4 regions of the Lysinibacillus sp. DFXJR4 genome follow, and region 4 is predicted to be linked to each of the others. Evidence: riboswitches for the same ligand, from Rfam matches in the RefSeq annotation. Region 4 holds a riboswitch; each other region holds the start of a gene.
What was found. A riboswitch is a leader RNA that binds a small molecule or an ion and turns the genes downstream of it on or off. The one in region 4 is predicted to bind S-adenosylmethionine.
Positions count from the first base shown of each region.

Region 1: linked by a shared signal. The riboswitch ahead of AC2CGN_RS17160 (methionine ABC transporter ATP-binding protein) and the one ahead of AC2CGN_RS12335 (O-acetylhomoserine aminocarboxypropyltransferase/cysteine synthase family protein) in region 4 are both predicted to bind S-adenosylmethionine.
Region 2: linked by a shared signal. The riboswitch ahead of AC2CGN_RS21600 (bifunctional homocysteine S-methyltransferase/methylenetetrahydrofolate reductase) and the one ahead of AC2CGN_RS12335 (O-acetylhomoserine aminocarboxypropyltransferase/cysteine synthase family protein) in region 4 are both predicted to bind S-adenosylmethionine.
Region 3: linked by a shared signal. The riboswitch ahead of metA (homoserine O-acetyltransferase MetA) and the one ahead of AC2CGN_RS12335 (O-acetylhomoserine aminocarboxypropyltransferase/cysteine synthase family protein) in region 4 are both predicted to bind S-adenosylmethionine.

Region 1 covers NZ_JBXUNW010000009.1:96,584-102,552, reverse strand. Annotated here, with positions in the region: gene AC2CGN_RS17185 (acyl-CoA dehydrogenase family protein) at 1-1,608, shown strand, start outside; gene AC2CGN_RS17180 (arsenate reductase family protein) at 1,920-2,276, shown strand; gene gcvH (glycine cleavage system protein GcvH) at 2,358-2,738, shown strand; gene AC2CGN_RS17170 (toprim domain-containing protein) at 2,901-3,242, shown strand; gene AC2CGN_RS17165 (thioredoxin family protein) at 3,257-3,568, shown strand; SAM riboswitch class I at 3,625-3,728, shown strand; gene AC2CGN_RS17160 (methionine ABC transporter ATP-binding protein) at 3,812-4,840, shown strand; gene AC2CGN_RS17155 (methionine ABC transporter permease) at 4,830-5,498, shown strand; gene AC2CGN_RS17150 (MetQ/NlpA family ABC transporter substrate-binding protein) at 5,560-5,969, shown strand, end outside.
Region 2 covers NZ_JBXUNW010000017.1:39,151-45,119, reverse strand. Annotated here, with positions in the region: gene AC2CGN_RS21615 (SEL1-like repeat protein) at 1-1,061, shown strand, start outside; gene AC2CGN_RS21610 (protoglobin domain-containing protein) at 1,579-2,868, shown strand; gene AC2CGN_RS21605 (protoporphyrinogen oxidase) at 3,169-4,557, shown strand; SAM riboswitch class I at 4,683-4,782, shown strand; gene AC2CGN_RS21600 (bifunctional homocysteine S-methyltransferase/methylenetetrahydrofolate reductase) at 4,868-5,969, shown strand, end outside.
Region 3 covers NZ_JBXUNW010000012.1:43,202-49,170, reverse strand. Annotated here, with positions in the region: gene AC2CGN_RS18975 (serine hydrolase domain-containing protein) at 1-1,293, opposite strand, end outside; gene AC2CGN_RS18970 (TSUP family transporter) at 1,538-2,308, opposite strand; gene AC2CGN_RS18965 (TrmB family transcriptional regulator) at 2,433-3,215, shown strand; gene AC2CGN_RS18960 (nucleotide excision repair endonuclease) at 3,266-3,637, opposite strand; SAM riboswitch class I at 3,832-3,942, shown strand; gene metA (homoserine O-acetyltransferase MetA) at 4,068-5,003, shown strand; gene AC2CGN_RS18950 (GerAB/ArcD/ProY family transporter) at 5,060-5,969, opposite strand, start outside.
Region 4 covers NZ_JBXUNW010000004.1:199,240-205,208, reverse strand. Annotated here, with positions in the region: gene AC2CGN_RS12345 (DASS family sodium-coupled anion symporter) at 1-941, opposite strand, end outside; gene AC2CGN_RS12340 (glycerol-3-phosphate acyltransferase) at 1,138-1,770, opposite strand; SAM riboswitch class I at 1,927-2,040, shown strand; gene AC2CGN_RS12335 (O-acetylhomoserine aminocarboxypropyltransferase/cysteine synthase family protein) at 2,157-3,458, shown strand; gene AC2CGN_RS12330 (hypothetical protein) at 3,839-4,225, shown strand; gene AC2CGN_RS12325 (homoserine dehydrogenase) at 4,760-5,746, shown strand.

The DNA.
Region 1 (5,969 bases), on a different contig from region 4:
GAATTTGAGCATTCAGTTCGTCTTCTAAAGAGTGCTGGTGAGCTGGGTTTACTAGGTGCAGATGTACCTGAAGAATATGAGGGCTTAGGCTTAGACAAAGTATCCTCTGCCTTAATCGCAGAAAAAATGTCCGTAGCGGGTGGATTCTCAATTACGCATGGTGCACATGTGGGTATTGGTTCATTACCAATTGTACTGTTTGGTAATGAAGAGCAAAAGCAAAAATACTTACCAAAGCTAGCATCAGGTGAATTAATTGCTGCCTATGCATTAACAGAGCCAGGTTCTGGTTCAGACGCATTAGGGGCAAAAACAACTGCAAAATTAAATGATGCAGGTACACATTATATTCTAAATGGTGAAAAGCAATGGATTACAAACGCAGGCTTTGCAGATGTATTTGTCGTGTACGCTAAAATCGATGGCGATAAATTCTCTGCATTTATCGTAGAACGTGCATTCAATGGCGTGTCAGTGGGACCTGAAGAGAAGAAAATGGGGATTAAATCTTCATCCACTCGTACATTAGTGTTAGAAGATGCAGAAGTGCCTGTAGAAAATTTATTAGGTGAAATTGGCCGTGGGCATGTGATTGCCTTTAATATTTTAAATATTGGTCGTTATAAGCTAGGCGTTGGTACAATTGGTGGATCTAAGCGTGCATTAGAGCTAGCGATTCAATATACAAACCAACGTCAGCAATTTAAAACAAAACTGTCTGATTTCAATTTAACAAAAGAAAAATTATCAACAATGGCTTCTCAATTATATGCGTCTGAGTCATTAAACTACCGTACTGTAGGCTTATTTGAGGATCGCTTAAGTCAGTTAAACCCTGAGGAGCAAAAGCAAGGAACGGTAATTGCCGGTGCTATTGCTGAGTATGCGATTGAATGCTCGATTGCCAAAGTGTTTGGTTCAGAAACATTAGATTATATTGCAGATGAAGCGGTGCAATTACATGGTGGCTACGGCTTTATGGCTGAATACGAGGTAGAGCGAATTTATCGCGATTCTCGTATTAACCGAATCTTTGAAGGAACAAATGAAATTAACCGTATGATTGTACCAGGTACATTTATGAAGAAGGCATTAAAGGGTGAGCTACCGCTATTACAAGTAGCCCAAAATTTACAGCAGGAGCTCCTTATGCTAATGCCTGAAGATATAGGCACAGAGCCACTAGCACAAGAAAAATACCTTGTGAAAAATGCAAAGAAAATCGCAGTTTTAGCAGCGGGATTAGCAGCACAACGCTTTGGTCCGAAGCTTGATCAGGAGCAAGAGGTATTGGTAAATATTGCGAATATCGCAAACCAATTATTCGCTATGGAATCAGCTGTCTTACGTACAGAAAAAGCGATTGCTCGTGATGGTGCTGAAAAAGCTCATCAAAAATTATTGTACACACAAATCTTCTGTCAAGAAGCATTTGCAGAAATTGAAAAAGAGGCAAAAGATACAATTCTTGCTTCAGCTGACGGAGATGCAGCGCGCATGACGTTATCTGCACTACGTAAGCTAACACGCAATAATCCTTACAACTTAATCGCGAAGAAACGTGAAGCATCCGTTAAGTTGATTGACGCAGAAAAATATGTAGTGTAAATAAATCAAACAGCCCAGCTATCTGTAGTAGATAGCTGGGCTGTTTGTGGGTGAGAAGGGTAGATTTGCAAAAGTAACTGATAGAAACATTAAAGTGAAGGATAGAATTAAGAAAGTGACGGATAGAATTAAGAAAGTGACGGATAGAATTAAGAAAGAAATGGATAGACTGTAGTAGAAGCCTGGGGATTGGTGTGAGAGCAACTGAGAATTGTTTCATTTTGGTTTGTATGGTTATGATGGTATACTACAGAAAATAAGGAAGACACAGAAAATCAGTGTCCTCAAAAAGAAAGTAGAGGAGCCTTTCGATGACGATTCAATTTATCCAATATCCAAAATGTACAACTTGTAAGAAAGCTCAAAAATGGCTAAATGACAACGATATAACTTATGAAGAGGTACACATTGTAGAACAGCCACCTTCAAAGGACGAATTAACAAAGTTATGGCAAGCAAGTGGACTACCTCTTAAAAAGTTTTTTAATACGTCTGGCATGAAGTATCGAGAGCTTGGTTTGAAGGATAAACTTGCCGATATGACTGAGGAGGAGCAGCTTGAGCTACTTGCTTCTGATGGTATGTTAATCAAACGTCCAATCGTTACTGATGGAAAAAAAGTAACGTTAGGGTTTAAAGAATCTGATTTTGAGCAAGCTTGGAAATAGCCGTAATTATCCTTGTTTTTATAGGAGAAGTATGGCACACTGAAAGTGAATATATTACATATTTATGGAGGGGTTTTTTGCATGAGCACACCTAAAGACTTACGATACTCTGAAGAACATGAATGGGTAAAAGTAGAAGATGGAAAAGTACGTATCGGTATTACACACTTCGCACAATCTGAATTAGGAGATATCGTTTTCGTTGAGCTTCCACAAGTTGGCGATGAGATCAAAACAGATGATCCATTCGGTAGCGTAGAATCAGTAAAAACTGTTTCTGAATTATATGCGCCAATCTCAGGTACTGTAGTTGAAGTAAATGCAGATTTAGAAGATAGCCCGGAATTCGTTAATGAATCACCATATGAAAAAGCTTGGATGATCGTTGTTGAGCCTGCTGATGCATCAGAAGTAGAAAAGCTTATGACAGCAGAGCAATACGAAGAAATGGTCGCTGAATAAGACAAGCCCTAATAGAAAAACGTCGGCATTCACCGACGTTTTTTATTATCTTCATGGCTGGGGAGATAGTCGCTTCCAATGGGTGTCTAACATTACCATCGTTGACACTTAATTGATATAATGACTATAAGGAAAAGGGATATGTCTAATGGGGGTGGCGTGATGTTCGAGGGAAAATGCTTAATTGTTGAAGGCCGTTCGGATAAACTTCAAATTGAACCTATTTTAAGTGAAGATGTCACAATACTTTGTACGAATGGTACAATTGGTGTGCATCAATTAGAAGTGCTGCTTGATCCATATGAGGGCTGTGAGCTTTATACATTTTTTGATGCAGATCCATCAGGGGATAAGCTACGGGCATTAATGGACAGACATTATCCAGAGGCAGAGCATTTACGTACAATGCCAACGTATAAAGAAGTTGAGACAACTCCGAGAAAGGTATTAGCCATGATATTGTTGCGAGCACATTTCTCAATCCATAATCAATATATTTTGTAAGGTTGCGTGAAAAAATGGAAGAATGGTCAAAAGAGCAGTGGGTCGCGGCTGTCCAGTCGGGGAAAAAATCTGCCTTTTATTTATATACACCTATGTGTGGTACATGTGCAGTTGCATCAAAAATGATGATGATCGTTGAGCAGTTACTGCCAAAGCTTCAAATCGGCAAAGCAAATTTAAATTTTGTTGAAGAGATTGCCTTAGATTACGAAATCGAAAGTGTACCATGTTTACTCGTCTGTGATGGCGGAAAAGTGACAGAAAAAGTCTATGCTTTTCAATCCGTACCGTTTTTATACGAATTGTTAAAAAAATCAATTGACTGAAGTTTGCTAGCGTGGTAAAGTAACAAATATATTACTAAAACATTGAATATATCGAACTCTTATGAAGAGTGGCGGAGGGAAGTGCCCTATGAAGCCCGGCAACCATCACAACGTGAAAAGGTGCCAAATCACCCAAAGATTTATCTTTGAAAGATGAGAGAACGGTTGAGCGTATAAATACGTGACCCCTTCTACTTGTCTGTGAGTGAAGGGGTTTTCTATATGAGAAAAGGAGTATTCGCTATGATCCAGCTTCAAAATATTACGAAGAAATACAAAACCGCAAATGGCGAATTAATAGCAGTCAAAGACGTAAACCTTTCCATAAATAAAGGTGAAATATTTGGCATTATCGGCTATAGTGGTGCTGGTAAAAGTACAATGATTCGTTTATTGAACGGTTTAGAAAAGCCAACATCTGGTACGGTGATGGTTAACAATCAAGAGTTTTCATCTATTAAGGGACAAAAGCTTAGAGATGCAAGACAAAAGGTAAGTATGATTTTCCAGCACTTTAATCTACTATGGTCTAGAACCGTTGCTGAAAATATCGCTTTTCCACTAGAAATCGCAGGTGTTTCAAAGGCTCAGCGTGATGCACGTGTGAAGGAATTGATTACTCTTGTTGGTTTAGATGGACGTGATCAGGCGTATCCATCACAACTATCAGGCGGTCAAAAGCAGCGTGTCGGCATTGCTCGAGCACTTGCTAATAATCCAGAGGTTTTATTATGTGATGAGGCAACCTCAGCACTTGACCCAGAGACTACCGATGCAATCCTGGATTTACTTGTAGATATTAACGAGCGTTTAGGATTAACTATTGTGTTAATCACACATGAAATGCACGTTATCCGTAAAATCTGCCATCGTGTAGCAGTAATGGAGGCTGGCGAAATAGTAGAACGTGGTGAGGTATTACAAGTATTCCAGGCACCTCAAGCTGCTATTACGAAAAAATTTGTATCACAGATTACAGATACGAAGGAAACGCAGGAGACGGTTGCACAAATAAAAGCAAATTATCCAACTGGACAACTTGTTAAGCTAATTTTTGTGGGAGAAAAAACAGAGCAGCCCGTTATTTCACACCTCGTCAAGCACTTTGATGTAGAAGTTAGTATTGTGCACGGTAATATCTCTCAAACAAAAAATGGTGCTTACGGTACACTTATTGTGCAAATTGATGGAACCGAGTCAAATGTGGCTGATGCACTAGGTTACTTAAATACAGTTGAAGTACAAACGGAGGTGATTGCAAATGCTAACTAATCTCTTTCCGAATGTCGACTGGGAGCGAATGTGGGCAGCTACCTATGAAACACTGTATATGACAGCTATTTCAACCGTAGTAACATTCATCCTTGGCTTATTAATTGGAATCGTATTATTTTTAACAAGTCCCCATCAACTATGGGCTAATAAAATTGTGAATTTCTTAACAGGTTCACTCGTAAATATTTTCCGTTCGATTCCATTTATCGTGTTAATTATTTTATTAATTCCATTTACAAAATTCTTGCTTGGCACAATCCGTGGAGCCAATGCTGCATTACCAGCACTAATTATTGGAGCTGCCCCATTCTATGCACGTATGGTATTGATTGCATTACGTGAAATTGATAGAGGGGTAATCGAGGCAGCTCGGTCAATGGGTGCTAAAACATCTACTATTATATGGAAAGTGTTAATTCCAGAATCATTACCTGCGCTTATTTCAGGTATTACTGTAACAGCTGTAGCGCTTGTTGGTTATACAGCAATGGCTGGAATTATTGGAGCAGGCGGGTTAGGAAACTTAGCCTTCTTGGATGGCTTCCAGCGTAATCGCTCAGATGTGACATTAATGGCAACTATTCTAATCTTAGTAGTCGTATTTATTATTCAATGGATAGGCGATATGATTACAGCTAAAACAGATAAACGTTAAAGGTTATTTCGGTTTTCTGCCGTTAACATACTTTGAACAAAATAAAAGGGAGTGTAATAAAATGAAGAAGCTATTAGCAGGATTATTCTTATCAGTATTAGTGCTAGCTTTAGCGGCTTGCGGTGCTGGTAAAAAAGACGATGCAAGCTCAGGTGCATCAACAGAAGATAAAACAGATAGTAAAGAAAATGTGACATTAACTGTAGGTGCCTCTAATACACCACACGCAGTAATTTTAGAAAAAGCAAAACCGATTTTAGCAAAAGAAGGTATTGATCTTAAAATTGAAACGTATACAGATTATGTATTACCAAACCAAGATTTAGCATCAAAAGACCTTGATGCTAACTATTTCCAACATATTCCTTACTTAGAGCTTCAAATTAAAGATAATGGCTATGATTTCGTCAATGCTGGTGGCGTTCACATTGAGCCAATCGGCATCTACTCTAAAAAATATAAATCACTTGA
Region 2 (5,969 bases), on a different contig from region 4:
TACAGGAAAATGTCTTAACGCTTTTAGCTGAGTATGATGATTTACTGCGTGAAGCAATTCCACTCCCTATTTATATTTTAATTTGGCAAATTTCTTCACTTGAGAAGTTAGCCTATTGTAACGAGGTTGCTGACGATGTAATTGATGTATTGGAATGGTATTTTAACAATCAAGATAAGCAGCTTGAAGCATTTGATGAAGAAGATTTAGATCATGAGTTCATTATTGATTTATATAAAGAGGCAATAGAAGAACAAGATGCAGAGGCACAGTTTCAGCTTGGAGAATACTATAGTGCAAGTGAAAGCTTCTGTTTTCAGCCTGAAAAATCTTTAAAATGGTTAGAATTAGCAGCATCGCAGGGGCATGCCAATGCACAATATGAACTTGGGAATTTTTATTTCGAAGGTATAGGTGTACAGGAAAATTATCGCAGAGCTTTTTCATTATATGAGGCGGCGGCAAAGCAAGGGCATCCAGATGCGGCGAATAACTTGGCAGATATGTATTTTAACGGTGAAGGAGTATCAGAAAATATGCTTCTTGCGAAGAAATGGTTTGACTTTGCTGCCAAGCAGGGTGTTGCTGAAGCAATGTTTACTCTTGGAATTATTTACGAGCAAGGGTTAGACGTTGACATTGACGAGGAGCACGCATACTTCTATTATAAAAAATCTGCCGAAGCTGGCTATGTTGAAGCACAATATAGGCTTGGCGGAATCTGTTTTGAGGGGCGATTAGGTCAGCCCCGAGATGTGAATCGAGGTTTATATTGGTATGAAAGAGCTACAGAGCAATACCATGTGGATGCATTTTATGATTTGGGATTTATTTGGAGTCAGGGTTTAACGGGTATACGTAATATTGAAAAAGGAATTCATTGGTTTAAACAGGCTGCTCTTCAAGGAGACTCAGAGGCAAAATTACAGCTTGGGCATCTTTATAATAATGGAGAGGGCATAACCAGAAATGTAAAAGAAGCTATTAAATGGTACGGACTGGCTGCAGAGTCAGGAATAGAAGAGGCAGCCATTTTGCTGAATGAATTAAAAGGAATGTAAATTTTTCGTAAAAAAATTATAGTTATTTAGTTTCTATTATCGTTCCTGGTTTTATAGGTATAAAAGGTTGTTTTTGTTGTTTATTTTAGGTATATAATAGTGCATAGAACTAACGGTAAAAATATTAATATAGTGAAGGGATAATAAAGACAAAGGAAAAATAAACAAAAAATAAGCAAAAGAAATATTAGATGATACAAATTAGCTACCAAAAGATATAGTGGTAGCTTTTTTACTGCTTTAAGCCAATAGATTGGCTACAGGGACTTTTTATACAATTAATGGCAAAAAATGTATAACAGGAAATTGACAGCTATTTATAAAATGGATAAGGTATATGAGTGATTTTGAAAAGAGTAGTTCATCTATGGCTAAATGATGATTGGGATTTTGTTCAACTAGAACTTGAGCAGAAATTAACCTAAACCTATTTTCTTACATTTTGAAATATATATTTTTGTAAACGGAATTGGATTTTCTCAGCTTTGCAAAAGTACACGTGAAAGAGGGAAAATGTGTGATTTTTCAAAAACAGAGAAAGACAGCAGCGATAGACCTTCAGCAATATGTTGTAAAAATGGATGTTTCTAATTGCAAGTCAATGGTCAAGCAAATAGAAATGCTAAATTTAACAAAGCAGGATTTACAGTATTTAAAAGCCTTTCAGCCATTTGTTATAGAAAATATTAATGATATTGTTGATAGATTTTATAGAATGATAGGAACTGAGCGTAGTTTAGTAAGTATAATTAATAGTCACAGTTCTGTAGAAAAATTAAAAGTAACGCTTGGCCGCCATATTATAGAAATGTTTAACGGCACAATTGATGATGAATTTTATCAAAGACGTACTAAAATAGCCAAAGTACATGTTCATATTGGTTTAAGAACACAATGGTATATGTGTGCCTTCCAAGATTTATCTATATCATTTATTAACTTAGTGGAGGAGTATATACATCATCCCAAAGATCAGTTGAATACAATACGAGCTATTTCTAAAATTTCAAATTTTGAGCAGCAATTAGTACTAGAGGCTTTTGAAAATACTGTTGAGCAGCACAAGGAGAATATGGAGCGGAAAAAGGAAATAGTGGAGAAGGAGATCGTCGCGTCTACAGAAAGTCTTGCTACAATATCTCATGAAACAAATAACTCATTTCATCGTATAAGCAAGCAATCAGATGAAATTAAACAGTTTGCAAAAAACTCACTTTTGGTGTCGGCGATGGCTGAGAAGCAGGCATTAGAGGGGCGAGAACGAATAAAGAGCCAATCACAAAACATGTGTAATATTATTCACTTGCTGAAGGAGATAACAGAAAATATTGAACAGTTGACTGGTATGTCCAAAGAAATGGAATCAATTATGAGTGTGGTTACTACTATTGCCAACCAGACTAATTTGTTAGCTTTAAACGCAGCTATTGAAGCAGCCCGTGCTGGAGAGGCGGGTAAAGGCTTTAATATTGTTGCAGATGAGGTTCGAAAACTATCGATTCAAACAAAAGATTCTGTGACCTCAGTAGCCATGTTGTTACATAAAACAAATGAACGGACAGATAAGCTAACAAATTCTCTTAATAATATTCAAGAAGAGGTCATATCTGGCAAGGAAAATATGGTTCAAACAGAAGGGCAATTTACGAAAATATTAGAATCGATGACAGAAGCAAAAGAGCAAAATGATAGTATGGAAAAAGAAGTATTAGCGATAGCGGAGGTTCTTAATGAGCTAGGGATTGCCTTTGAAGAAGTAACGAATTCAGCTGAGAAATTAGCAAATGTTGCCCAACACTTAAATTAATTCATAGTAAGGATAATTTTTATTGTGGCAACCGAAATCTACAGCCTATAAACACTATAACAACCATTAATACATGGTGTTAAATGGTTTTTTAGTAAATATGAGCTAGTGAATTGCCGAGATTTTAAGTTCAATGGTATTTTTTGTTTCATCATGAAAAGATACATATTTAGTCATAGTAATGGAGCTATCCTCGCACTGGATAGCTCCATTTTTGCTAAATTTGTAAAGGGTTTAGCGTAATTTTCAATAAAAAGGGTTTATACTAAAGGAAGACAACAAAAATTAGGGGCGGTTAATATGGAAACAGTGGTTGTATTAGGTGGCGGAATTACGGGTTTATGTATGATGCATTATTTACAGCGCCAAGTGAAGGAAAAAAAATTAGATGTAAGGCTTGTGCTTGTTGAAAAAAATACATATCTAGGTGGTAAGTTGCACTCTGAATACGAACAGGGATTCATTATGGAGACAGGGGCAGATTCAATTGTAGCTCGTCATAAAGGTGTTATGGAGCTGGTTGAAGAGCTTAATTTTAAGCAAGATTTGGTATACAACGAAACGGGGATTTCTTATATATACACAAATAATGAGCTCCATGCCATTCCGGCAGATTCAACGTTCGGTATTCCGATGAGCCTTCACTCCCTAGAAGAAAGCACACTTGTATCCGAAGAAGGTAAAAAAGAAGCGTTAAAGGATTTGACAATGCCAAATGTAGGCTTTACAAAAGACAGCTCAATTGGAGAATTTTTAACGTACTATTTAGGGGAGGAGCTTGTTCAAAACCAAATAGCACCAGTATTAGCAGGTGTGTATTCAGGAGATTTACATCAACTATCGATTGCCTCCACATTACCTTATTTAATTGATTATAAAAATGAGTACGGTAGTATTATTAAAGGTTTTGACGCAAATCGAGAACAATTTGTAAAAGCTGCTAATAAAAAATTTATTTCATTTAAAAATGGTTTATCGTCTTTAATTGATCGCCTTGAAGAAACGTTAACTGATGTAGAAATTTTAAAGGGAATTAGCACTACTAGTGTCAACAAGCAGGAAGATCACTACCAAATTACTTTAGCAAATGATACGATCATTGAAGCAGATCATGTAGTTTTAGCATTACCTAATGAAACTGTACAGCACTTATTACAGGATGCAACATTGAACCGTTATTTTGACCAATTCAATACTGCCTCCGCTATTACAATTTATTTAGGATTTGATGTACCCGATAGTAGATTACCAGCTGATGGAACAGGCTTTATTGTGTCTCATAATTCAGATGTAATCTGTAATGCATCGACATGGACAAGCCGTAAGTGGAAGCATACTTCAGCAAATGAGCAATTACTTGTTCGACTCTTCTATAAAAGCATTAACCCTGCGTATGAGAAGTTACGTAGGATGACAGATGAAGAATTAGCAGTTGTTGCCTTAGAGGATGTAAGAAAAAGCTTGGGGATTAAAGAAAAACCAAGTGTCGTGAATGTAAGTAGATGGATTGATCAAATGCCGAAATATGATTTAGCACATCGTGAGGCATTACAGGGCTTATTACGAGAGCTCGAAATAAACTATCCAAATTTATCTATTGCAGGCTGCTCTTATTTTGGTGTAGGTATAGGAGCTTGTATTCAAAACGGTAAAAAAATAGGGGATAATATTGCTGGAAAATTATCTTAATTGCAGAATATAAGACAAAAAATTATATTTTTCGTTTGAAATATCCTTTGTTACGTGAAATAGTCTTGACTCAAACGTTTGTTAACGTTATGATTCTTTTAATTATTTAAAAAATTCATACTAAATTCTTATCAAGAGAAGCTGAGGGACTGGCCCAATGACGCTTCAGCAACCAACTTTTTGTCAGGTGCTAAATCCAGAAGACCCTATGGTCGAAGATGAGAAGGAACAAAATTACGAAACGTAAAAGCCTTCTTTGTGTTAAAGAAGGCTTTTTTATTATAGAAAAATAGGAAGAGGGGCTAGTTTTATGGGATTGCTTGAAAAGTTAAAAACGCATGTTCTAACAGCAGATGGTGCAATTGGTACGGTATTATACGGCTATGGCTTGGAGTACTGTCATGAGGAAATGAATGTTCAAAGACCAGAATTAATTGAAAAGATTCATAGAGAGTATATAGGAGCTGGAGCCGATATTATTCAAACAAATACTTATGGAGCGAATGCCATAAAATTAGCACGTTACGGATTAGAATCGCGTGTTCAGCAGTTTAATGAAGCAGCTATGACGATTGCCAAGCGAGCAGCTGCAGATGGAGGTCAATTTGTTTTAGGGACTATTGGGGGGATTCGAGGCATTCGAAAAAGCGATGCAACATTAGAAGAAATTTTAGCGACTGTTGAAGAGCAAGCAACTGTGTTACTGGCTGGGAATCCAGACGGCCTTTTACTTGAAACTTATTATGATTTTGAAGAATTAACAGCAACATTAAAAATGCTTCGAGCCAAAACAAAGTTGCCAATTATTGCGCAGGTTTCAATGCATGAACCGGGAGTGCTGCAAAATGGTAAGAGTTTAAATAATGCCCTACATGAGCTCGAGGCACTCGGTGCTGATATTGTAGGTGTTAACTGTCGTTTAGGTCCATTCCATACGATTCAAGCATTTGAAGGTGTAGAGCTTCCTGAGAAGGCATTTATGTCAGCATATCCAAATGCATCTCTTCTAGATTTAGAAGACGGGCGTGTTGTTTATGAGTCAGAGACAGACTATTTTGGTCGAGCAGCTGTAGCACTTCGAGATCAAGGCGTCCGTTTAATAGGTGGGTGCTGTGGTACAACACCAAAGCATATTGCTGCAGCGAAAAAATACTTAGAGGAATTATCTCCAGTAGAAGAAAAATTAGCGAAGCCTGAGAAAGTAGAGATTGTACGTGAGGCAGAACCTTCAAGATTCGAGCCACTGCATATAAAAGTAAAACGTCAACGTTCGGTTATAGTAGAGTTGGATACACCAAGACATTTAGAAATCGATGGCTTTATTAAAGGTGCTAAAAAATTATATGAGGCAGGCGCAGATGTGGTGATGATGGCGGATAATTCCCTAGCATCGCCAAGAATAAGTAATGTGG
Region 3 (5,969 bases), on a different contig from region 4:
AATCGTAGCGATCAGGAAAATAACTGTTACGATTATTCTCTTTTTTGTCATTGGCTGCCGCTCATTCGTTTTCATTCTGCGTAATCCTAAGAGAAATAGCAAAACGGCCAATAGGCAAAGAATAATTGTGATAGACGACAAAACGATATCCAAAAGCTGTGTGCCGCTTATTTCATATGACTGAGTTAGATTGCCATCTAATATATCTTTAACTTTTAGTACCAAGCTTCTATTGATATTTGCGCCATTGGTCAGCAAGCAGATGGCTATTCGTTCATTTAGCAGTATGACCATTTCAGTTCCGAAATTGGGATTGCCCCCTGGGTGCTCTATAATCGTTTGGTCGGCGTTTACCGACCAGCCTGCCGCATAATACATATCGTTGACAGCCGAAACAGACATATCACCCCTATGTGATTTTTCGATAACCGTGTGAAATATTTCGGGTATGTCCTGCACGATACCCATCTGTATGCCCATCCAACGCGCCATATCTTTTGTATTAGAAATGATGTAGGCTGCGGGTTTATTCCCAGCATAATCCGGAGCATTAAATGGAGTTGTCATAAAAAAGGAAGAACGGTAGCCCTGCGCCAACTGTCCAGTGGCTTGAGCATCTTCTTTATAAACATACGTCTGATGAAGACCTAACGGCTGAAATACCTGTTCCCTCATAAAGTCTTCATAGCTTTGTTGCGACACCATCTCAATAACCAAACCCAATATGTCATAATTAACGGTTCCATAGGTATACTGTTCACCGGGAGGAAACGCCAATTCAGCATCCACGAGCATTTCCACAGTCTTTTGCAACATATCCGATGTATTGCCTTGTGGAATATTTTGAGTATGCCTAATATTTGTTAGACCACTGGTATGGTGAAGAAAGTTATTTAGTGTAAGGCTTTGCATATCAACAGGTTTCCCTTGATACTTTAACGTAAACCAAGGTAAATATTTTTGGACAGGGTCAGTCATTGAGAGCAGCCCTTGCTCTTCCAACAGCATAATACCCATACCGGTAAAAGCTTTACTAACCGAGGCTAACTCATAGAGTGTATTTTCACTTGCAGACAACCCCTTTTCACGGTCTGCATACCCTGAAGAAAAGTAGAGCACTTCATCATCAGCAAGTATTGAGATTGACATTCCCGGCACACCTGATATACGACTGGCATCATCTAGCAACGCTTGTATTGCCGCAGATTTCGAATCTGACAACGCATAACTTTGTGTTGCGAATCCTGAGAATAATATAAATATCGTTAATACAAAAACAATAATCTTTTTCATAAATCCTCCTTTTTGAAAAGTTATAAGGGAATAATATAAAAACCTACTTTTGCAACTGCTAGACTAAATTTTCATTTATCTTTCTATTCACCTATATAATATCAAGTAATTGTGAAGAGTTACACTTAAATTAAACAACTTTAAAGAGCCTTGCTACGTAGAATGTAGTAAGGCTCTTAGCTTTTATTAATCAAAATTCAATAACTTTATTATCATTATACATTCATGGCATTTTTCATGTTTATTAATGAGCAAAGTAATCATATGCATTTTTTGTTAATAATGTTATGGTCACAATGATGAATAAAACCCGTACAAAACCGCTACCTTTTTTAATGGCTACACGTGAACCCACCATTGCACCAGCAATTTGAGCGATACCCATTATGAATCCATAGGCAAAATGAACATGTCCTAAGTAGATGAACATTAAAAGACCAGCACAGTTACTTGCTAAATTTAAAAACTTTGCATTACCTGCTGCCTTTAAAAAGTCAAAGCCAACAAGTAAAAAACTAAAGATTAAGAATGATCCTGTACCTGGGCCGAGAAATCCATCATAGAAGCCAATACTAAATAGCAAAAACATAAATAAAACCAAGTGCAAAGGCGATAATGTTTTGACAGCGGATACAGAGCCCCAATCCTTTTTAAAAATTGTATAAACGGCTACTCCTGCAAGCATTATGAGCATGATTGGTTTGAGTAGAGAGGGATTGATTAAATGCACAGTCCATGCGCCAAACAATGACCCTACAAAGGCTAGTGGAAAGTATTTTAAAACAGAACGAATGTCTAGCTGTCCTGAACGATAAAAGGAAATTGTAGAGGTTAATGAACCCATGGTACCTGCTAGCTTATTGGTTGCAACCGCTGCTGCAGGATTTAAACCCGCAAACAACAGAGCAGGTAATGAGATTAAGCCTCCTCCGCCAACTACTGAGTCTACAAAAGCAGCGAGAAACCCAAACGCGATCAATAAAATTACTACATTTACATCTATTTCAAAAAACATGTTGACACCTCATTACATAGTTACTACTGAAATAGTAACTAATTTTCGTTTCTCTGTAAAGATATTTTTTTCATTGGCTTCTATTCGTTAAATTATTCTATAATAAAGGAAATGGAGGGATTGGATGGATGAATTAATCGCCCAATTAAAAGAGCTAGGATTTACAGAATATGAAGCAAAGGCCTATACAGCACTTGTACAAAAGAGCCATATTAGTGCTTATCAGGTCAGCAAAAATTCTGGTATTCCTCGAGCAAGAATTTATGACATTCTGGATGTACTCGTTGAAAAAGGATTAGTGCTAAAAGAGGAAGCTGTTGATCAAACAACCTATTGTTCCATTCCTGTTGAGATGTTTCTGCAGCAAATACAGCAGCGTTGGGAATCGAATTTTACGTCTATTAGTGATCAATTAGAAAAATTAGAATCTAAGGAGCAGGAAGCGGAGCCTAAAGTGTTAATGCTAAAAGGCAGGCAGACCATTATTAATTATTGTCAGTCCTTATTAAAAAAAGCTGAGAAAAAAGTACTTCTTTCTATGTGGGAAGAGATGTATGAAGCCTTACGAGAGGATATTTATGAGGTGGCTGAACAGGTCGCTGTACATGGTATTACGCTATACGTGGATGAGCCTGTGTCATCCATTGATAGGCATCGAATGACCTATTATACAAAAAAATCTTCCACTCCCCATTGGTTTATCTTGTCTATCGATGGGCAAGAGATGATTTATGGACATTCTCCTTCAAATCTTGAAACCGCTTTTATTACAAATGATCCGGTTCACATCTATTTATTAGAAGATTATATTTGGCATGACGTCCTTATTAATCGTCTACTAAGACGAGATGATCATGAGCTTGAGGAATGGATTACGAAAGAACGAAAGGCATTTTTTGTAGAGTAAAAAATAAAGAATCTGCTTGCCTAATACTTAAGAGGCAAGCAGATTCTTTTTTAATAAAATACTTTATCAACATTATATTTAGAACGGAAAACATTAATGGCATATGTTTCGTAAATTTCACGTTCCATCGGATCTTCGATTTCATATACCTCAATTTTGAAAATTTCTTGACGATGATTTTTCATAGGGGATACATTGTCTTCAAAATGCTTTTTTATACGTTGACGAATTTTACGTGCTTTACCGACAAATAAAAGCTCATTTTTCTCATTGTAAAATAAGAAAATACCACCTTTGTCTCGTGTGATTTTATGGAAGTCAATAAATCCGTGGTATGGTGTAATGGGTACATCACCAGGCTTTACATCCTGCTCACGCTGGCGAATGACTGTATCTGGTTTCGGAAATTCAATTTTAATCAAGCTAGTTCACGTTCCTCTCTGTTACTAAAGGTATATGTTAACATAATTACAGCATGTTTACCATAAAATTTCATATGTTGCTATGATAATTAGTGTTCATCAAACTTGAGCTGAACATGCATTGTAATGACGAAATATTCTATGTTTTATTGATATTCTTAATTGTTCATGTTACAATTCATTTTAATTAAATAATCTTATCAAGAGAAGCTGAGGGATTTGGCCCGATGACGCTTCAGCAACCTCTAACAAATGTTAGAAAGGTGCTAATTCCAGCAAAGGGTTTTTCCTTTGAGAGATAAGAGTGAACGTGGTAAAGTCCTTCTCATTCTATCTCGCATGGAATGAGGGGGATTTTTTAATTTCATAAAAGTGTCATTGTAATCATTACGATTAACACTTTTATAAATAAAAGAGAGGGGAATGCAAGATGCCAATTAATATTCCAAAGAACTTACCAGCTGGAGAACATTTACGAGAGGAAAAAATCTTCGTGATGGAAGAGGATCGTGCGAAAACACAACAAATTCGTCCATTAAATATATTAATTTTAAACTTAATGCCTGAGAAAGAGAAGACAGAGCTGCAGTTACTGCGCTTACTCGGGAATACGCCACTGCAGGTCAATATTACATTTTTAAATACAGCAACACATGAATCAAAAAATGTTAGTAAATCACATTTACAGCTTTTTTACACAACTTTCCAACAAATTCGTCATCGCCGCTTTGATGGCATGATTATTACGGGAGCGCCTGTAGAGAAAATGGCTTTTGAAGAGGTGAATTACTGGCAGGAAATCTCACAAATTATGGATTGGTCTAAGAAAAACGTTACATCGATTCTACATATATGTTGGGGGGCACAGGCTGCTTTATATCATCATTATGGGATCGGGAAGGTTGAACTTCCAGCAAAATGCTCAGGGGTTTACTCGCATGTCATTACAGATTTAACAGTGGACTTAGTGCGTGGCTTTAGTGATTTATTTACAGCACCACATTCTCGTTATACATCTGTTTCAATCGATGAAGTACGCAATCACCCTGATTTACGTTTACTGTCCTATTCAGAGGAAGCTGGTGTATTTATTGTGCAGTCCAAGGATAATAAAAACATTATGATTACAGGTCATCTTGAATATGACGCGACAACCTTAGCAGATGAATACGGACGAGATGTTGCGAAAGGGTTAGACATTGCTGTCCCGGTGAACTATTTCCCGAATGACGACCCAACAAATGAGCCCATTAATACATGGCGTGCCCACACCCATTTGTTATTCTCAAACTGGTTGAATTATTATGTTTATCAGGAAACACCATATGAATGGGATTTCGTTGATGAAATTGAATATCATATTTAATTTTGAAGCGAAATAAATGATCAAATGATGACCTGTTAGTTTCAAGGTCATCATTTTTAATGTTCACTTGTATCTTGATCGGATTTTCCATTATCTTCATTTTTAGTCTGTGGTTCACTGGCTTTTTCTAGTTTATTTTCATTTTGTGCCTCATCTTTAGAGTCGCTCTGTTTATTACTATTCTTGTTTTTAGTCTCACTATCTTGCTGCGCCTGATTATTGTTATTTGTTTGAATTTCATTGCTATTTTCACCTTGTGAATTCCCGTCTATTTTGCGGATTTTCGCAATGATCAGCAACGTTAACGGTAAAATAACGGTAAATATCGCAGAAAATATAGGCCAAATTTCATTATTGTAGACATTGGAATGAACAATATTAGGATGAATAATTTGAGAAAGACCAATCATTAATAAACCGAATGGTAAAATAAGTGGACGATGATCCTTTATCTTACATAACTGCGCTACACCAATGACTGATGCGTAAAAATACATAAAAGTCCGAATATAAATGGATACAATCCACATACCAGCCATAATAATTTCAATACGCTGTAAAAAGTTCCCGATTGAAATTCTTTGCGCCAATGCATAGCTAGGGAAAGTACGGGAGGCGGTATTAGCAGGACCTAATACAAGAATACATAAGGTAATTAGAATAATTAAGACAATTCCACCGATAAGTGTTCCTATGTAAAATCCCTTTTGTGCAGATTTTTGGACATTTACGACAGATGGGAAAAGCATTAGCAGTACAACTAGTGGGAAAGAAAAAATACTCATAAATCGAATAATACTATACAATAAGAATTTTTTAGGTGTTTCCAAAATTGGTTGTACATTATCAAAACTAATTTGAGGTGTAATACAAACTGCAAAGACGATAAAAATCAGGATAAAAAAGGGAAATAAAATCTCTGCAGAGCGAGCAAATACTTCGATGCCAAGAAAAGCAGCATATACA
Region 4 (5,969 bases):
ACTGTTGTTGTGTCGAATGGGTGTAGCTTGCCTTCAGTTGCCCAGAAAAATAATAAAATCATTGACGTGATGATTAAACGGATTTCAGGCGCTTTTAATGGGCCTAGTTCTGCAAGCTGCTTTTTGATTACCTCTTTACCGCCTTCTATGTTACTAGTCTCAGGCTTAATCAGAGAAATCATAATGAAAAATAAAGCTATAGACATGATAATCGAAAAGGGGGCAGCGTAGAGTAACCAGGCACCCCATGAAATATCCACATTAAATTGTTCTTGAATAAAATTTAAAGCGACCATATTTTGAGCAGCTGCTGTCTTAATCCCAATATTCCAAATGGAGACGGCCTGTACGGAGGTAATGACAAGTAACGCAGCAAGTCGGCTATCACGCGGCAAACCAAATGCAGCAACCATTCCAAGTAGTATTGGAACTACTGCGCCAGCACGTGCTGTAGCAGAAGGAACAAAAAATGCGAGTGCTATAGATACTAAAATGGCACCAAAAACAATTGCTTTTGTTTTAGTCCCTACAAGTGAAAGTATCCATAGGGCGAGTCGTTTATGTAAGTTGGTGATTTGCATTGCTGCTGCTAAAAATAGAGCTGCGGCTACCAGGGCGACTGCAGAATTACTAAACCCGCTTAATGCTAATTTTAGAGCACCTGCTGTTCCTAATTCTGCTGTTGGATCGTCTATTGACGGAGCCAGTCCTAGTAAAACGGTTACCAGTGCAATAATCATGGCAGAGCTGACGGGATATGAAACTGCCTCTGTTACCCAAAGGATGACTGCGAAAGCTAAGATCGCTAAGGCTCGTTGACCCGCAACAGGTAAATCGCCGTTATTAGGTAAAAAAATAATGATGATTAATGAAGCAAAGGCTAAAGCAATCCAAAGTGGCTTTAAATTACGTTTTTCGCCTGCTTGTTGAAGTGTAGACATATTTTCTCATCCTTTCTACGATAAATATGACGATTATTGTCTATAACATCGGTCAGTAAAATGTTTTATTAAGAAAATAATTTGTCTATTTATTGGAGAAAAAATCAGTATGTAAAATACTTTGTTTTTACAGCATTAATAGTAAATAAAGAGAAAATATATGGTCATAGAAAAGACAAAAACATCCAAAAAAATATTATTTCTTTTTCTTAAAAGCTGAAGTTACTTTAGGCTCTGTTCCTTTGACTAATCGTTTAATATTTTCAATATGCAAAATGATAGCTATTCCAAAAAGTAGCAAAGCAATGATCGTTGGACCCATCCCAGGAATCCATAAAAAAGTTGCTGTACAAAAAACAAGATAAAACTCTAAAACACCAACGATTAAATAGTTCGTTGCAAAAGATAAAATAACAAATAAAATAAGTGCAAATAAACCAATTTTCCAATCAACAGCAAGCAATATCCCTATGATGGAGGCTGTACCTTTACCCCCGTTAAAGCCCATATGGAATGGGAAATTATGACCTAGAATGACACCAGCTGCTATGAGATAGGTGAAGAGCCAAACTTGTACCTCTGTGTATTGTGCTGCATCTGCAAGAAAGAAATGTGCACCGATAATTGCTAATACACCTTTACCAATATCAATAAGCGCTACTAGTACTCCGTATTTCCATCCAAGGGAAAGGGTTGCATTGGATGCACCTGCATTCCCATGGCCAGTCTTTTTTAAATCTACCCCAGATAAAAACTGTGCCACTTTAGAGCCATGAAGACAGCCAATAATATAACCAACAATAATAAATAAAATGATGGTTTTAATCACAAAAATCCTCCTTTCTAAATAAATATTAAAATAGTGTATGCGTTCATATTACGTAAAGAAGCAGACTGAAGTTTCGGAAAAAATAAAATTTTAGTGTTGACAGAAAAAATGTCTATGTTTATACTGTGTAACAACGATGGAAATTGAATCTCAATACTCTTATCAAGAGCGGCGGAGGGATAGGCCCTATGATGCCCGGCAACCAGTAAGTGACGAACTTGCTAAGGTGCTAATTCCTACAGATTCTTACTTGGATCTGGCAGATAAGGGGAGGAAAACTTGCAACTGCAACCCTCTTCTTAGCTGAAGGGGGTTTTTGTTTTCTACTAAAAAATCCTCCTCATCTCCGGTACCATCGTAAAAAAATAACCATTTGGAGGTACAAAATGACAAATTTTAAACCAGAAACATTGCTGTTACATGGTGGCCAAGAGCCAGACCCAGTAACAGGATCTCGCACCGTACCTGTATATCGCTCAACGGCTTTTGTTTTTAAAGACACTGCTCATGCGCAACGTCTTTTTGCCCTAGAGGAAGCTGGCAATATTTACACACGTATTACGAACCCAACTGTAGATGTTTTTGAAAAACGCGTCGCTTTATTAGAAGGCGGTACAGCAGCAGTGGCACTTTCATCTGGTGCAGCAGCTATCGCATTTTCAATTTTAAATCTTGCAGGAGCAGGGGATGAAATTGTTGCCGCTAGCTCTTTATATGGTGGTACCTATAACTTATTTGCCAATACACTACCAAACTATGGTATTAAAACGATTTTCGTAGATGAAACAAATCCTGAGAATTTCAAAGCAGCCATCACTGATAAAACAAAAGCGGTATTCGCTGAAATTTACGGTAACCCAAGTTTAAAAGTACTAGACATTGAAGCAGTGGCTAACATTGCACATGAAAGCGGCTTACCATTAATTATTGATAGCACTTTTGCTTCACCTTATGGCTCTACACCAATTGATTTCGGTGCCGATATTGTCGTTCACTCCGCAACAAAATGGATTGGTGGACATGGAACTACTTTAGGTGGCGTTGTAGTTGATGCAGGGAAATTTGATTGGACTCGTGGTCGTTTCCCAGGATTTACTGAGCCAGATGCTTCCTATCACGGTTTACGATATGGCATTGACACAGCAGCGGCTGCATTTGCTACAAAACTGCGTGTGCAATTACTACGTGACTTTGGACCAACATTAAGTGCTGATGCAGCCTTTAATTTTTTACAAGGTTTAGAAACGCTTCATTTGCGTATCCCTAAACATAATGAAAATGCTTTAGCAGTAGCCGAATATTTACAAAACCACCCATCTGTGGAATATGTAAATTATAATGGCTTAGAAGATTTCCCTACACATGATTTGGCTAAAAAATATTTAAGAAATGGCTTCGGTTCTGTGCTTACATTTGGCATTAAAGGTGGACGTGAAGCAGGGCGTAAATTAATAGATAGTGTGAAATTATTCTCCCATGTAGCTAATGTAGGGGATGCTAAATCATTAATAATTCACCCAGCTTCTACTACACATCAGCAACTATCAGCTGAAGAGCTAATTCAAACTGGTGTAACCGAGTCGCTCATTCGCTTATCAATCGGTTTAGAGGCAGTAGAGGATATTATTGCAGATTTAGAACAAGCTATTGAGCAAGTAACAGCTTCACAACAAAAGGTTGAAGCATAAAACATAGGCTAATGTTGTGGCGTTTACGTATTTTCTCATTCGATAAGCCTCATTTGGTAATGCGTAAAACTTTGCTACATCAAGCGCTTATCTCATTCGATAAGTTATCAGAAATTTTTCATAAGTAATACCAAGTAATTTTATAAGTATTATTGACTTAAATAAAACCATGCTATATACTAGGGTATAAGTTAAACGTTCGAAAGGCTACCAACCTAGAACTAATTTTCGGCACCGATTTTTGCCTGATTCGGTGCTCCAAATGATACTTTGATTCCATTCGTTTTCATAAGTGCTCCCCCACTTTTGAAATATATAGGAGTAGCTGCCAAGCCAGCAGCTACTTTCACTAAAAAACTGATGTTAAAGGAGTGTTTGAAATGGGAAATGTTTATAGTGCACAAAACATTGCATCTTATCTTATTTATGAACTAAATGAAGGTCATGTGTTTGTGAACAACATGTCCATTCAAAACATACTGGCATCAGTTGAACGTAAATGGCAACAAATTTTTGGACATTCTGCTTTTGAGGAGAACGTTTATGCAAAAGAGGAAGGCTATACAGTAAAAGAAGTTTTTGAGGCATATGAAAAATATGGAGCAAGTCATATTCCTCTACCTGCAACAGAGTTCTATTTAAAATATGGCACATTTCAACTAGTTGAACGTACGTATGCTATACCAAATTTTACACGAGATGAGATAGAACTTGTTCAGCAAGCAATTACACAATATCGTTATCAGTTGTTAATAAAAGCTAGTTAATCCTCCCTCATATATTTGAGCTCATTCTCTGCTGCTACAGGGAATGAGCTTTTTAATTAACAAAAAAAGGGAGTAAGCTGTTTTTTTAATAATTTTATAATTATCTATCAAAAGAACAATTTTTATAGATGTTGTAACATACATATATAATAGAAGAAAGACGATCCTTTTATAAAAAAATCGTCAATAATTGTTCATAGATTATAGAACATCTTAAAAAACGTATAATAAAGGGAATGAAACCGATTTCTTCTGCACGTCTAGGGAAAACAAATGTCCTTCCTAGAAAGATTTTTCTTGTGCAATGTATGTATTTGCGTTACAATTTTCTTTAAGTTAAATTTTGAATTATTTGAATTTGTGTGCTTGTCAGTTTATCTCCATAAGACAAATTTATTCATAACTGAGAGTGAAATATCAAATATTTATACAAGTTACTTTACGGGGCGTGTGCACAATTCAGAATTAGTACGGATGAAGCTAACGCTTAAATATAATGAAACTGCGGAATGTAAGTTGGAGGGAATAACAGGAATGGCAACTATAAAGGCAGCGATTTTAGGATTTGGGACGGTAGGTCAAGGGATTTACCATATATTAAACGAAAAGCGAGAAGAGCTTAGACATAAATTAGGCATTGAGTTAGAAGTAGCAAAAATTTTAGTGACAGATGCTAGCCGTGAACGCGTACCAGGCACAGCACATTTGATGACTACTAGTATGGACGATGTATTAGCTGAACCGGGCATGCAGGTTGTGTTTGAGGCAATCGTGAATGAGGAGCCAGCATTTACGTATTTAAAGCGTGCAGTTGAACATAAATGTCATGTCATCACTGCTAACAAGGTAATGTTCGCTAAAAAAGGCTTAGAGCTACAGGATCTTGCGAAAGCAAATGGTGTTTTTGTAGGCTACGAGGCGACAACGGCAGGCGGAGTACCTGTCATTAAAACAATGAAAAATATTTTACTTGTCAATGACGTAAGCCGTATTCAGGGTATTTTAAATGGAACTTGTAACTATATTTTAACGAAAATGCGTGCAGAGGGATGGTCATTTGAGATGGCACTCAAAGAAGCGCAAAATTTAGGGTACGCAGAGGCAGATCCATATAATGATATCTCAGGTCAAGATTCCTTCAAGAAATTAATGGTGTTAAGTGCATTGGCATTCGGTGAGCAACCGGATTGGGCAGATGTAGAAGTGATTGGCATTGATAGTATTTCTGCTGAACAGGTAAAGGAAGCAACTGCAAAGGGTCTGCGCTATCGTCATGTTGCAGAAGTAGAAAAACTGGCAGGTGGTAAGATTATAGCTAAAGTAGAGCCTTTATTAGTAGACGCAGAACATCCATTGTATCCTGTTGATGATGTCAATAATGCTGTTGCCTTAGATACGAACTATATCGGTACTTTGACGCTTGTAGGCCCTGGTGCAGGCATGTATCCTACAGCAAGTGTTATGGTTGAGGATTATGCTGAAATTATTGGTAAGCGTGCTGGATTTCTTGTGAGTATTTAACTACTTTCAACAAATATCTCCCACCTCTATAGGTGGTGAGATGAATACGAATTTAAGTACTTTTCAGACGGTGTCCAAACACCCGCTGAAATAAGGTAAGCCTCCAGCGGATGTCACGGAATCGAAAAGGAGTTAATAAAGGATGTTCGCCTAAAAAAATCGCATCCATAAGATAACAGACCTGTGTCCCGCAGGCCTTAGCATCAAGACGATTCCAGACGCA